DNA from 3 places in the Lactobacillus sp. B4005 genome. Region 3 is predicted to be linked to each of the others. Evidence: predicted binding sites of a transcription regulator. Region 3 holds the regulator's gene; each other region holds the start of a gene.

Region 1 (4,933 bases), on a different contig from region 3:
AATGGTATATGTCCAGTAAATGTGTTTTGCTTTATTTTGACTCTTGCCGGCAATCGAAGTAATAAAGCCGTTAGTGCTCTTTACGTGCCATAGTTTCCTAAGTCCTTGCATAACTGTTGAATGCTTAGCTAATTTAACCGTCCGCTTTTTATAATTCTTATTATTTACTTTAAGAGTGTAGGTAACGTGAATTTTGCTTGCTGCACTAACCGTAGTAGGTGTTTGTGTAGTTTCATAACCTGCAAAGGTAAAAGTGAAAATTGTTGCTAAACCGGTAATGACTGCTAATTTATTTTTTTTCATGATAAAAACTCCTCGTAATATTTTTCTGATAACGTAATAATTTGTAATTTTGACTATTTAACTGGGCAAGCGCCGTTTTCACAATCTTCTTGATCAACAAGTTCTAAGTCTTTTTGATCGTCATGTTGTTTGGTAAAGACACTAGCAACATCGCCTGAAATCTGAGCTTTGCGCTTTTCATAAGTTTCCTTATCAATTGGCTCTTTTGGTGCTTGTTCTAATGAACCACCATAATAAGGCAATAAAGAAGTTGACTTAATTACATGACGGTATTGCTTAAACAGCGAATTAATCTTATCGCCCTCCTCTTTTTGGAACGTGACGGTACAACTAACAGCATTGTCGGACCAGTATGTTTGTAAAAACGCTTGGGTGGCAAATTGCTCTTCGATTGAAACCGTCCCGGCAGAAGCAAAGTTTTCACTATCCGCATGGGCTGCCCGTAATGGAAATTCAACACAAGTAGTGTTTGGTGAATAAATATCGGGTTCAGAATAATAGCCGCAAGCTGCTAATGCTTTTAATAATGGATCGGAAGCTTGGAAACGAATTCGCTGAATTAAATAGCCAGCATAGTGGAAGTGCATTCCTTCAGATGCCCCTGCAAGTTTAGCTACAGTTCCTGATGGCTTAACAGTAGTATGCTTAATTGATGGCTCGCAGTGCAGCGCCTTGCTATACTCATTGTCTGCATCAACAACGGCTTGATATGCAGAAGTAACCATTTTGATTCCTTTAGGATCGTAGATCGGCACCTTGATTTTTTCACCAGTTTCTTGATCGACCTCATCCTTAAAGCCGGTAACAACCCGGTGGCCTAGATCATTTAAGAGCCAATCTTGAATTCCTGACATGGAAACACCGATACGCCGGTTTTTATAAATAATCTGGCGAGAAATCTCCCAGTCGTAGGCACTAAAGGTTACGCGCTTGGTGTAGCGTGCGGCCAGCTTGAAGACATCTTGAAGATTCCAGCCTTGTTTTTCAGCGATATAAGGGAAAACTTCAAATAGGTTGCATGGCTCGCCATTTCCAAGCGAGATCTCACCACACGGATTGGTTCCCTCGACTTCGCCATCAATGTCTTTTTGATAGCCATCAATTATACGGCCGTAATTGCGCGATAAATCAAGGTTAACAATTCCCGGCTCACCATTCTCCCGAATACCATTGGCGATAGGCTCATAATCATTAAATTCAGCGTTGATTGCGACACTATTATTAGAAGCCCAGCGATGATGATAGAGCTTATCTTTATCCTGTTTCATTGTGATGAAGTCCTGGTCATCATTTGAACCAAGCGCCAATTCTGCTGATCTTCTGACATTGCCAGCAACAACGGTTTTACCGATTAAATTGCAGATATCGGTGCCATCAACGGAAGTTAGGTGACCGCCAACCCGATCATTAATAATTTGATTAATTTCAAAAACCATTTCTACTAGTGGCATTGGTCCTGAAGCTGTTCCGCCAAAACCATGAATCTTGGCGCCATAAGGTCGAATATCACTGATATCCAAAACTAGCTTTTGCTTGTTTTCAGGATTGGTTTGGTTAAAGTGCATATCGATTAGACGTGCATTGGCTAAAACCCAGCCTTCGCGAGTATCGGGCAGCTTGTAGTAAACGTAATCGGTAGCACCGTCATTTTGCTTTTTCCAAGTTGCTTTGTCAGTTGCACCCAACTTAACTGAGTCTTTGTAAGAAGTGCTCGTCTTATCGATTACAACCGTTAAATCAACTTTTTGATCAACTGGTGGAATTTTGGCAATATTTTCTTTTACGACAGAAAAACCAACACCGCCACCTTTCATAAGTTGATCGAAAGTAAAAGAAAAAGGCATTGAAACAGCTTGTTGATCCTTAGATAAGTAAGCAGGAACAATATGACTGTCACCATATTTTTGTGGTCGGATTGCGATAAACCAGCAATTGTTCAATGAATCACCGTTGCGCTTTTGGTAATCAGTTCCAGACACCCAAAGATTACGTCCAGATGGAGTGGCGGCAAGCCCGTAAACTAGCCGGTATAATTCACGGGCCTCATTAGTTAATTCGGTGATGACTTTCTCAGAAGGTGAGTCTGCAAGGCGCGGGTCAAGGTTAATGTTTCCTTCAACCACGCGTTTGACGGTTTCATCCCACTCTTCGGACCGGTTTTCTTGTGGAAGCCACCGAGCATAGGTCCGCTTGTAGGTAACCCAGCCTAATTCGCCCCAGTGAGGTGAAATATTTTGTTTCACTTGATCAATATAAGCCTGATCTAAGCTTATTGTTGTGTTTTTCATGTGTAAAATAGCTCCTAAAAACTAACAAATGTTCCACACATACATTATGTATGGCTACAGAAAGAACTATACCACAATATCTTGTATTTGATAGCGGATATGCTACTGTAAAACACGAACAAAAAACCCGAATTAATGTAGGAGTAAGATTCGCTAGAAATAAAAAAAATCATATAGGAATAGCTGTACACAAAAAAGCACAACAAGTATTAGAATTTACTTATCGTGCTTAACTAATCTTAGTGAATTATTTATTTATTATTTAAAAACCTAAGAGTGCAACTGCAATGAAAATTACTGCCCCTGTTATGATTAACGGAACCAACAGGTGAATGAAAAAAATAAATATAAGCCCGCAGGCCAGCAAAAAAAATAAAATTTTAAGCGTTCCGATCCCCAGTTTAACAAAAGCCCATATTAGAAAAATAATCAATAAAAGAGTAAGCATGTTTAATTATTCCTCCAATCAAAATATGAAAGAATTATATGCGCCATTTTTAAGATAAGATAGCCTTTTGCTTAATTTTAAGAAAAACATAATTTTCTCATTATAACTAAAATACTGGTATAATAGTTTTCCATGCTAGTATGTGTTATTTCCTAGGAAATAACTAGAAAGGGTGAAGTTACTTGCATTTCAAACAGATTATATTTGATGTTGATGATACATTAATTGATTTTGCCGATACGGAGAATTTTGCTCTTCATAGTCTTTTTAATGCACATCATTGGGAACTTACAGATGAAATCCAACGGCAATATCATTCTTATAATCAGGGACTTTGGCGGGAACTTGAAAATGGTACAATTACTTATCAAGAATTAAGTGAAGCGGTTTTTCATAACTTTTTGAAGAATACTTTTAATATTGAAGTTAATGGTCTCGCTGTTATGAATGAATATCGTTCTTATTTTTCTCGTGCATATAAGCTTTTGCCTGGAGTAAAGGACACTTTACGTTTTGCCCAGAAACAACATTTTGAATTAACAATTTTGACTAATGGCGAAACTTTTATGCAGAGACATCGCCTCGAACTGGCAGGAATTAAAGACTATTTTAATTTAATTGTTACTTCTGAAGAAGCTGGCTATTCTAAGCCAGATAGCCATATTTTTGACTATTTCTTTGCACGGACCAAGTTTGGTCCAAGCGATACAGTTTTTTTTGGCGATGGATTACAGTCCGATATTTTAGGTGCAGAGAATTATGGCTTTAGTAGTATTTGGTATAATCATCGTCATCGAAAAAATAACATGAACTTGCATCCGTTGTATGAAGTAACAACTTATCCACAATTTGTTAAGCTTTTAAAAAACAATTTCCCAAAATAGTTTAAATCTGTTAATGTAATAATGATATATACTTTAATATACTAAAAGATAACGAATTAAGAGGTGAAAATGATGACTGTTGATATTCATTCTATTTCCGACACTTATCAATTAAATAACGGCGTTAAGATTCCAGCTATTGGACTTGGTACTTGGCAAACGCCTGATGGTGATGTTGCAAAAAATGTTGTTAAGGATGCTATTAATTTAGGTTATCGTCTGATTGATACTGCTGCAGCTTATGGTAATGAGGTAAGTATTGGTAAGGGAATTAGAGAAAGCGGTGTTAACCGTTATGACCTTTTTATTACTACGAAACTGTGGAATGACATGCATGGTTATAAGAAAACCACTGAGGCAATTAATAATAGTCTAGAAAAGTTAGGTGTAGATTATATTGATTTATATTTAATTCATTGGCCTAATCCAGCTGCAATTCGTGACCATTGGGCAGAAATGAATGCTGGAAGTTGGCGTGCAATGGAGGAAGCTCAAATTGCAGGAAGAATTCGTGCTATTGGCGTATCCAACTTTAAGCGTGAACATCTTGATGAACTTTTAAAAGTGGCATCCGTTCGTCCTGCGGTTAATCAAATTTATCTTAATCCAAGCGACATGCAAAACGATACAACTTCATATAATAAAGAATTAGGGATTCTTAACGAAGCTTATAGTCCTTTAGGGCGAGGTGCCTTGTTTAGCAATAAAACTGTTATCGAGGTTGCCAAGCATTATGATAAGACTCCCGCACAGGTTTTGTTGCGCTGGTCGCTACAACATCAATTCGTACCATTGCCAAAATCCGTTCATCGTGATCGAATGAAAGAAAACGCCGCTATTTTCGATTTCGCAATTAGTGAAGAAGATATGCAAGCTTTAGATCATTTACATGGTGTAGCAGAAATGGCTACTGATCCTGATAACACTGATTTTTAATAAGATAAATTTTAAGGTGATAAATGATGAAAGTAGGATTTATTGGAACTGGCAAAATCGGTAAGGCAATTATT
Region 2 (4,933 bases), on a different contig from region 3:
CCAATAATTGGCAAACCGTAAAAAATAAAAATTAATTGTAATAACAGCGGCGTTCCCCGCATAATCCATATATAAAATTTCAAGACTAGGCGTAATGGTTTAAAGTGTGAGACTAAGCCTAAGCTGACAATGATGCCAAGAGGAATAGAGATAACAAGTGTCCATATAAAGAGGATTAGCGTCATTTTTGCGCCAGAAAATAGAGAAGGCATGATTGAGATAATATAGTTCATTGTGTTCTCCTTTGTAGCAGCCGTACAACTCAGCTGAGTTAGTTGAATTCTAGGTGAAAAATTACCTGAAAAAGTTACATAGAACAAGCATACCACAGTTTTTTTCTGATAAAGCATGTGACTGTAGACTTTTTAAATGATATCGCTTAATTAAGCACTATCATTGCAAAATGGCAAAAAAATCGCTTCTCTAACTTTTAAGTAGAAAAGCGATTAGATCTTTAGGCATCAATTTCAATTTTCGTTGACTTATCCCACGATTCAGGCAACTTGCCCATTTCCTTTAATTTAGCAACAATTTGCTCTAAAACAACTTCGCGAGCGTGCTCGTCCGTCATAAAGTCAAGTTCATCGCCATTTATTTCCATTTTTGGCGAGTAGTCATAGTTTTCATACCATGGCTTGTAATAACGTAAGAGCCGTTTGTAATAATCCTCAAGCGTTGCGTCATAACTGAGCTGTTCGTATGGTCGGCCACGCTTTTGAATTCGTTTGAGCATTGTGTCATAAGAAACATTAATGTGAACAAGCAAGTCAGGATTTTTCTTTGGCATATGCTTTAGCTCATTCATCATATTATTCAAAAGCTCATAATAGGTGTCAACTTCTTCAGTAGTTGCGCGGCCAATGTCTGCGTTCATTTGGAAAAAGAGTGCATCTTCATAGATGGAACGATCAAGCACATTGTTATCATCGGTTAGCGCATCTTTGATACTACGAAAGCGTGTATTTAGGAAAAAGACTTGCAGTAAAAATGCATATTTCTTAGGGTCAGCATAAAAAAGTGGCAAGACAGGATTGTCGTCAACACTTTCATAGAAAGGCTTAGTTCCTAAATATTTAGCTAAAATACTGGTTAGACTGGATTTACCGGCTCCAATTGGGCCACTTAAAACAATAACTGTCATCACGTTCCTTCTTTATTTCAAATTGCCGATTTCACGCAATTTATTATCAATCTGGTTCAAAACTTCTTTTTTAGCGTCTTCGTTGCCGATGAAATCATACCGATCGCCGTCAATTGCTATTTTGGCAGATGCATCATAGTTTTCATACCATGGTTCATAGTAGCGAATCAAACGTGCGTAGTAATCTTTCAGACTAGGATCAGTACTGATTTGCTCATAAGAACGGCCACGTTTTTCAATGCGTTTTAACATTGTGTCTAAAGATACGCGAATGTAAATTAATAAGTCAGGCTTTTTGCTTGGATTTCCAGGAGTATCCTCCATCATATTTTCAAGCAGACTGTCATAAATTTTAAATTCAGTAGGGTCGGCAACCTTACTTTCAGCGTTCATTTGGAAAAAGAGTGCATCTTCATAAATTGAACGATCGGAAACGCTATTTTTTTCTCTGACTGCCTGATTAATTTGAGCTAACCGATGATTGAGCAAGTAGATATTAAGTAAAAAAGTGTACCGCTTCATGTCCTTGTAATATAAAGGAAGAACTGGATTATTATCAACTCCCTCATAAAAGGCCTGAGTACCTAAATGTTCGGCTAAAATACTGGTTAAACTGGATTTACCGGCTCCAATTGGCCCGCTTAAAACAATAACTTGAATCACGTTCTTTCTTAAATACAATATATAGATTCTTATCTAGTTTAATACGAGATATAGTGGCATACAAGTAAAAAGTTAATTGAAATTGCCACTAAAAAGTCAAGTGATTTTGTATAAAATAGTTAAAAAATTACTGAGTACAACCAAATATTTTTCAATATCTAGATCAATAGTTATTGTTTCACGTGAAACCAAGTAACTGAGCAGTGCTAAAAAAACAGTCGTCAATTTTTGGTATATTATTTTGTTTTTAAACAGTAATAAATTGGCAATATTTTTATGCAATAACTGGTATAAAATTTAAGAGGTTATCTTAGTTGTTAATGGCGGTAGATTTAGTTATTGCTACATAAAAAATCCAGCTAAATTAGACGGCTTTTGTGCTATTTTGCTTTGATAAAAAGTACTTCGTTTCACGTGAAACCAAAAAAGTGACGTAGCATTTAAGTGTACTACTTCACTTTTTAAAACTTATCCTGCTAAAGGGTGATTATTTAACGCGGTCTTCTTTTTTATCTTCGACTTTGTCTTCAACCTTATCTTTTTGTTCGCCAATCTTATCCTTGGCATCTTGTGTTGCACCGGTAATCCGATCTTGCAGACTGACTGAATCTTTTTCGTGTTCTTCTTTAGTCTTGATATCAACAACGGTGACATTAACTTCAACCGTGTCTAAGCCCGTCATTTCCTTAACCTTGTCGTAAATCTTTTGTCTGATTTCATCATAAAGTTTAGGAATTTCAACACCGTATTCAGCAATAATTTCGATATCAACTGCTACTTGCTTTTTACCAACTTCAACATTAACACCATTGGTAACATCATCGTTGTTAACAATCTTGTCAGCTAAGTTTGAGAAAAAGCCGCCGTTAACATCCAATAAGCCTTTAACATCGGAGAGGGCAATACCAATAATCTTTTGAATGACTTTTTCGTCATACTTTAAGTCGCCCTTAATTTCTTGCTTTGAGCTGCTTGAGTTGTTTGCACTACTTTGATTATTATTTTGTACCATATTAAGTTCCTTTCAATTATTGTTTACTTACAAGACTTTTCAGCAGGGGCCAATAGTGTCCGACTAAAAAACCAACTACTAACATTACGACTACAAAAATAGTTTTAAAAAATCCTAGTCCCAAAAAACAAAATGCTAGTAACAAGCCGATTACAGCACCGCATATTTCTGGGAGGTGTTTTTGTAAAATTTCGTTCATTTCAGCCTCCTTTATTGAACGCGCGTCTCTGGTTTATCGGGGTTTTGATAATTAACAAATTTGATTTTGATCTTTGGCTTCTGTTCAATACCCAATAACCGGTTAAGGTTGTTCTTTAACTCTTCTAAGTAATTTTCGAGAAGGGCACTAACATTTTCACCGCGCCCAAGATTACCACTAATTTTGATGTTGATCTTATGATCAGTGAGTTTTGAATCAACCTTGACTTTATTAATAAAAGGCAATTCTGCCAATGAATTCATGACGTAGCCATTAATAGCTTTGCTAGTAACTTTGACTTGTCCGTCATGCTTGTGAATCAAAATAAAGTACCTTTGAACAGGCCAAAATAGGACAACTAATAAACTAATAATTAAAACTAAAAGGACAACAGCGCTGACAACGATTAAATACCATTCTAGTACTGGATTTAGTGTCCCCATACTGGGTAGTTTAATCTTTAAATACTTTTGCCAAAAACCACTAGTTTCCCATAGAAAGTAAATTGGCAAGGGTAATAATAAAATCATTAACACTACCAGTAACCACTTTTTACTTCGCTTCAACTTATCACCATCCTCTCATGATTCAACTTAATCATAATACGGATTATTTTGTTAGCCTAGCGATATGCACCAATTTATATCTGTTTAGGATTTACTGTTTTAGGACACAAAAAAAGATGCATTAATGCATCTTTTTTCTATCTTTGTTATTTTATTATCTAATTCTTTGCACTAGCACTAAGCTTACTTGCAGCAGCATTATCGACAATAAGTGTTACATTATCATGTTTTTGCAAAATTGAAGCAGGTACATCTTCGGTTACAGGGCCTTCAACCATCTTCTTAACAGCATCCGCTTTGTTTTCACCAAAGGCCATAATGACAATCTCTTTTACTGCCATGATATTTGCAATACCCATACAAATTGCAGATTTTGGCACATCTTCAATCTTATTAAAGAAACGTGAATTGGCTTCAATGGTATTTTCAGTCAATTTAACTTCATGAGTTACCGAATCAAAAGGTGTTCCTGGTTCGTTAAAAGCAATATGACCGTTTTGACCTAAACCTAGAAGCTGAATGTCGATTGGATTTTCAGCGATAATTTGGTTGTAATCATCAGATGCACCTTGTGGATCGTTAATTGCTTTAATACCATCAGGAATGTATGACTTTTTAAAAGGTTTCTTTGCAAACAAATTTTTTTGCATGAAGTAATGATAACTTTGATCATTATCAGAAGTTAAGCCAACATATTCATCTAGATTAATACTGATCAAGTTGGTATTATCAAGATCACTTTCAGTCCATTCATGATATAGGCCTACTGGGGTAGAGCCAGTAGCTAAGCCGATTACCTTAGCACCGTTGTTAATGCTTTTTTCAAAAAGCTTAAAACCTTTAGTGCTGCCATTTTCTTTACTATCTGTAACGATGATTTTCATAATTACGCCTCCAAAATATCATAAATTTATTATAAATTGGCATATACCAATTTGTCAACTAGCTACAAAAAGAAACATGATATTTATTCAAAAAAATTTAAGCAGGGAAAAAGCAATTATTATGTTTCACATGTAACATAATAATTGCTTTTAACGGTTTTATTCACTTCTTAAAGCAATCGCTGCATCTTTCTTAGCTGCCATTCGTGCAGGTAAGTGCCCGCCTAACACGGTTAAAATAGTAGAAATAACTATTAAGATTAGCGCGTGAAGGGGATTAAGTTGCGCAACATTTGCAAGGTTAGTGATCGAATACAAGATACTATTAATCGGGAAAACAAGCAATTGAGCGATGACAACACCTAATACACCAGAAAAAATTCCTAAGATAAACGTTTCGGCATCGAATACTCGTGTGATATCTTTCTTTCTTGCTCCAAGAGCCTTTAAAATTCCAATTTCTTTGGT
Region 3 (4,933 bases):
ACTCGGACAATTATCCGGGTGTCACCAAAGTAGGACCAAAGAAAGCATCGCAGTTAATTCAAGAATATGGTTCAGTTGAAAACTTATATGATCATATTGATGACATGAAAGCATCAAAGCTAAAAGAAAATTTGCTTAATGATAAGGATAAAGCCCTGTTAGGTAAAAAATTGGCTACGATCAACTGTGATACGCCAGTAACCATTGGAATTGATGATATTAAAAGAAGGCCGGTTGATTACCAAAAGTTGCGGCGTTTTTACGAGAAAATGAATTTCCGCAAGTTTTTGAGTGAATTAGCGCCTGATGGTGATTCTGGTAAAAATGAGACATCCCAAGATTCGCATGTCAAAATGGAATACACCGAGTTAACCAAGGACAATTTGGCTAAAATTACGGTTAATGAAGGCGATGAGGTCATTTTTTACTTAGGGATGCTGGGACCAAATTATCATTTGGCCGAGTTCGTCGGTTTTGCCTTTAAGATTAGCAAACAGATTTTTCTAAGTCGCGACGTAACGCTATTACAGGATGCCAAGCTAAAACAGATTTTAGAAGATAAGAAAATTAGCAAAGATGTTTTTGACCTTAAGCGGACAACTGTGGGGCTCAATCGTTTAGGAATCCACGCACATGGGATTGAATATGATATGCTGCTAGCTTCTTATTTGATTAATAATGAAAATAATTCGGATGATATGGCCGAAGTCTGCCGGATGTATGGGAATGACACTGTCAGAAGTGATCTTGACGTTTATGGCAAAGGTAAAAGTGAAAAGATTCCTACTGATGATGATGTGCTGTATAATCATTTAGCCACCAAAGTCGAAGCAATTGAAACCTTGAAAGAAACGCTGCTTGCCAAACTAAAAGAGCATGAACAAGATGATTTGTTTGCAAGTATCGAAATTCCAGTGGCACGCGTTTTAGCGATTATGGAAATAAATGGAATCAAGGTTCAGGCTGATACTTTAACTGAGCTGCAAGATGAATTTGCTGTTGAACTTAAAAAGATGGAAAAGCAGATTTATGATGAGGCTGGTGAAGAATTTAATATTAATTCGCCGAAACAACTTGGTCATATTCTGTTTGAAAAAATGGGCCTGAAGCCAATTAAAAAGACTAAAACCGGTTATTCAACATCAGTTGATGTCTTGAACCAGTTAAAAGATGAAAATCCAATTATCGGGCAAATCCTTTCTTACCGGCAAATTGCTAAAATTCAGTCAACTTATGTTAATGGCCTGCTAGATGTTATTCAAAAAGATGGTCGAGTTCATACACGGTATCTGCAAACTCTAACGGCAACTGGACGCCTATCTTCGGTTGATCCTAATTTACAAAACATTCCGACGAGAACAGAAGAAGGTAAGCAAATTCGAAAGGCTTTTGTTCCTAGTGAACCTGATGGCTATATCTTTTCTTGTGATTATTCTCAAATTGAATTGCGTGTTTTAGCTCAAGTTTCTGGTGATGAACAAATGCAAGAAGCATTCAGGACCGGCTACGATATTCACGCTCATACCGCAATGAAAATATTCCACTTGAAGTCAACCGATGATGTTACGCCATTAATGCGGCGCCGAGCAAAGGCAGTCAATTTTGGTATTGTCTACGGCATTTCGGATTATGGCTTATCGAAAAATCTGAATATTAGTAGAAAACAAGCCAAAGAATTTATCGATAATTATTTTGAGCAATACCCGCAAATTAGAGAATATATGGATAAGGCCGTTAAATTTGCTCGCGAAAAAGGTTACGCAGAAACAATTATGCATAGAAGACGGTACTTGCCTGACATTCATGCAAAGAATTATAATGTGCGGTCTTTTGCGGAAAGAACTGCAATTAACTCACCAATTCAGGGTTCCGCTGCTGACATTATTAAAATTGCGATGATCAATATGCAGAAGAAATTGAATGACTTACACCTTAAGACTAAAATGGTGGTTCAGGTTCATGATGAGTTGATTTTTGATGTGCCAAAAGATGAGATAGAAACAATTAAAAAGATTGTCCCAGAGGTAATGCAGTCTGCCGTTACTCTTGATATTCCGCTTGTCGCTGATTCAGGGTACGGTCATAATTGGTTTGATGCAAAATAAGGAGTAATAATAAATGCCAGAAATGCCGGAAGTAGAAACGGTTCGCCGTACTCTTCTCCCCTTAATTAAAGGAAAAACGATTAAAGAAATCACGCTGTGGTATCCCAAAATTATTGCTAGTGATCCAACAGAATTCGTTCAAAAGCTTACGGGTCAAGAAGTGGTGGCAATTGACCGGTATGCAAAGTATTTATTGATTCGGCTGACGAATGACCTAACTGTAGTTTCCCATTTACGCATGGAAGGAAAGTATCGTCTAGTTGACGTGGCTGCACCGAAAGATAAACATGATCACGTGCAGTTTGCTTTTACCGATAATACAGCCTTGCGTTATAATGATGTCCGCAAATTTGGCCGAATGCAATTAGTTAAAACTGGAACAGAAAAAAGAACAACAGGAATTAGTAAACTGGGCTTTGAACCTAATTCTCATAAATTCACGGTTGCTTATTTTGCAAATTGTCTTAAGCATAAAAAGAAAAATATTAAAAATACGCTTCTTGATCAATCTGTAGTTGCCGGTTTAGGCAATATTTATGTCGATGAAGTTTTATGGCTAACTAGAATTCATCCGTTAAGTATGGCCAATAAGATTCCACCTTCCAGAGTGAAACAATTACATGACAATATTAATTCTTTGATCAAATTAGCTATTGCTGAGCGTGGGACAACCGTGCACACTTATCTGGATGCTAATGGTGAAACTGGCGGCTTTCAGAAAATGTTGCGGGTATACGGACATAAAGGTGAACCATGTGCAAGATGTGGAACCCCTCTTGAAAAAATTAAGGTAAATGGTCGCGGAACAACATATTGTCCTAAATGTCAGGTGAATTATCAATGACCATTGTCTTAGGTCTTACTGGGGGAATAGCTAGCGGTAAAAGTACAGCTGATAGCTTTTTTATAAAAAAGCATATTCCAGTAATTGATAGTGATTTAATTGCTCACCATATTTTAGATATAGGTGAAAAGGGCTACAATTTAGTAATTAATTATTTTGGCGATCAGTATTTAGCAGCAAATAAAGCAATTGATCGCGCAAAGTTAGGTAAATTAGTTTTTAATTCACCTAAAGACTTAGCTAAATTAAATGAAATTACCCACCCGTTGATTTTTCAAGAAATCGAGACTAAAATTAGCCAACATAAACAGGAAAATGAGCCACTTATCATAGTAGATGCACCGTTATTATTTGAGTCAGGTGGTTTAAGCTATTGTGACCGCAGTTTGCTGATTGCTGTACCTGAAAAAATGCAAGTAAAACGCTTGATGGCGCGCAATCACATAACTGAAGCTGAAGCATTAAAGCGAATTAATAGTCAGATGCCTTTAGCGCAAAAGCAAAAATTAGCTGATTATGTTGTTACAAATACTGGTACAATAAAAGAACTAGAAGACAAATTAAACGAGCTGCTACTTAAATTAATAAAGGAGGACCAGTATGGAATGTCCTAATTGTCGGCAAAATGCCTCGCGCGTGATTGATTCTCGACCGAGTGATGAAAATCGTGCTATTAGAAGACGGCGTGAATGCGAAAACTGTGGTTTTCGGTTTACTACTTTTGAGCGAATTGAAACAACACCATTATTGGTAATCAAAAATGACAATACCCGGGAACCTTTTAACCGGAAAAAGATTTTGCATGGTGTCATGGCAGCTGGTCAAAAGCGTCCAATTACAAGCTCGCAGTTCGAGCAATTGGTTGATCACGTTGAAAATAAGGTTAGACAGCAGGGAGTAAGTGAGATTTCTTCGAAGAAAATCGGTCAACTAGTGATGGATGAATTGGCTGAACTAGATGATGTTGCTTACATTCGCTTTGCTTCCATTTACCGTGAATTTAAAGATATGTCTAGTTTCATGAAAACAATGGAGGATATGATTGCTAAGCGAGAGAAGGGGAACTAGAAATGTTTGAGACCCCTAATCCCAAACAACCATTTTTTATTGCTAACCGAGTTGATATTTTCCCAGAAGATGTGCGAGTTCTGGTTAAACTTTATCAGCCGCTGATTGGTTCACTAGCATTTTCCTTATATTTTAGTTTAAATGCGGATTTTAATGCGCATGCAATGCTATCGGACTCAACGGGTATTTATGCTCTGCAAGAACAGCTTGACTGTGATGTTAAGCACTTATTTTCTGCTTTACATAAGCTCGAGGGCGTTGGCCTAGTTCAGACGCGTTTACTTAATAATGAAATCATGGGACAAGTACTGATTTTTCGCTTAACCTGCATCCCTAGCAGCAGTGAATTTTTTTCAACGCCTCTTTTAGCAAGCTTACTTAAAGAAAAAGTTGGTATTTCTGCCTTTCAAAAATTAAGTAAAGATTTTGCTCGTGAAAGTAAGTCTAAGCAGAACCAAGTTAATGGTATGCAGAATGCTGATGATATCTCTGCTTCGTTTATGGAAGTTTTTCGTTTGCCTGAGCAAGAAGCAATTGAGCCTTCAGTTGATGTCAAATATGCCGCAAAAGAAAATAAAACAGACAATAATATCAAAGCTACTATTAATGAGCATGATACGGTTGACTGGAATTTCATGAAACAGCAATTTGAAATTTACCAGATTCCAGGAACGGAGATTGACCGTAATCGGGAAGCAATCCGCTCTGTAATGCGCACTTACGGGCTAACAGAACAAGAATTTGTCGATGAGGCCCTGACAAGTATTCACGGTGATTATCACTTGGATATGGTGCAAATTAAACAAGCGATTGCTAGCGGCATTCACGGCTCTCATACTAGGGCTCGAATTAAGCAAGAGACTAAGAAATATAATGACGATCAACCGATAAATGCTAAATTGAGTAAAAATGAGCA

What was found. The regulator NrdR, encoded in region 3, represses ribonucleotide reductase genes. The targets are predictions, from matches to a motif close to ACACNATATATNGTGT.
Region 1: the regulator NrdR is predicted to act here: its motif matches at 2,663-2,678, upstream of nrdJ (ribonucleoside-triphosphate reductase, adenosylcobalamin-dependent).
Region 2: the regulator NrdR is predicted to act here: its motif matches at 1,846-1,861, upstream of J3U73_RS09730 (deoxynucleoside kinase).

Annotation. Positions count from the first base shown of each region.
Region 1 covers NZ_JAFNOZ010000006.1:10,664-15,596, reverse strand. The annotation lists gene J3U73_RS09290 (DUF4430 domain-containing protein) at 1-303, opposite strand, end outside; gene nrdJ (ribonucleoside-triphosphate reductase, adenosylcobalamin-dependent) at 357-2,591, opposite strand; gene J3U73_RS09280 (YjjG family noncanonical pyrimidine nucleotidase) at 3,222-3,923, shown strand; gene J3U73_RS09275 (aldo/keto reductase) at 3,996-4,859, shown strand; gene proC (pyrroline-5-carboxylate reductase) at 4,886-4,933, shown strand, end outside.
Region 2 covers NZ_JAFNOZ010000007.1:9,021-13,953, reverse strand. The annotation lists gene J3U73_RS09740 (amino acid ABC transporter permease) at 1-233, opposite strand, end outside; gene J3U73_RS09735 (deoxynucleoside kinase) at 455-1,141, opposite strand; gene J3U73_RS09730 (deoxynucleoside kinase) at 1,154-1,804, opposite strand; gene J3U73_RS09725 (Asp23/Gls24 family envelope stress response protein) at 2,292-2,816, opposite strand; gene J3U73_RS09720 (DUF2273 domain-containing protein) at 2,833-3,015, opposite strand; gene amaP (alkaline shock response membrane anchor protein AmaP) at 3,027-3,581, opposite strand; gene J3U73_RS09710 (glucosamine-6-phosphate deaminase) at 3,740-4,465, opposite strand; gene J3U73_RS09705 (ATP-binding cassette domain-containing protein) at 4,625-4,933, opposite strand, start outside.
Region 3 covers NZ_JAFNOZ010000001.1:868,093-873,025, reverse strand. The annotation lists gene polA (DNA polymerase I) at 1-2,105, shown strand, start outside; gene mutM (bifunctional DNA-formamidopyrimidine glycosylase/DNA-(apurinic or apyrimidinic site) lyase) at 2,119-2,949, shown strand; gene coaE (dephospho-CoA kinase) at 2,946-3,563, shown strand; gene nrdR (transcriptional regulator NrdR) at 3,550-4,017, shown strand; gene J3U73_RS04235 (DnaD domain protein) at 4,020-4,933, shown strand, end outside.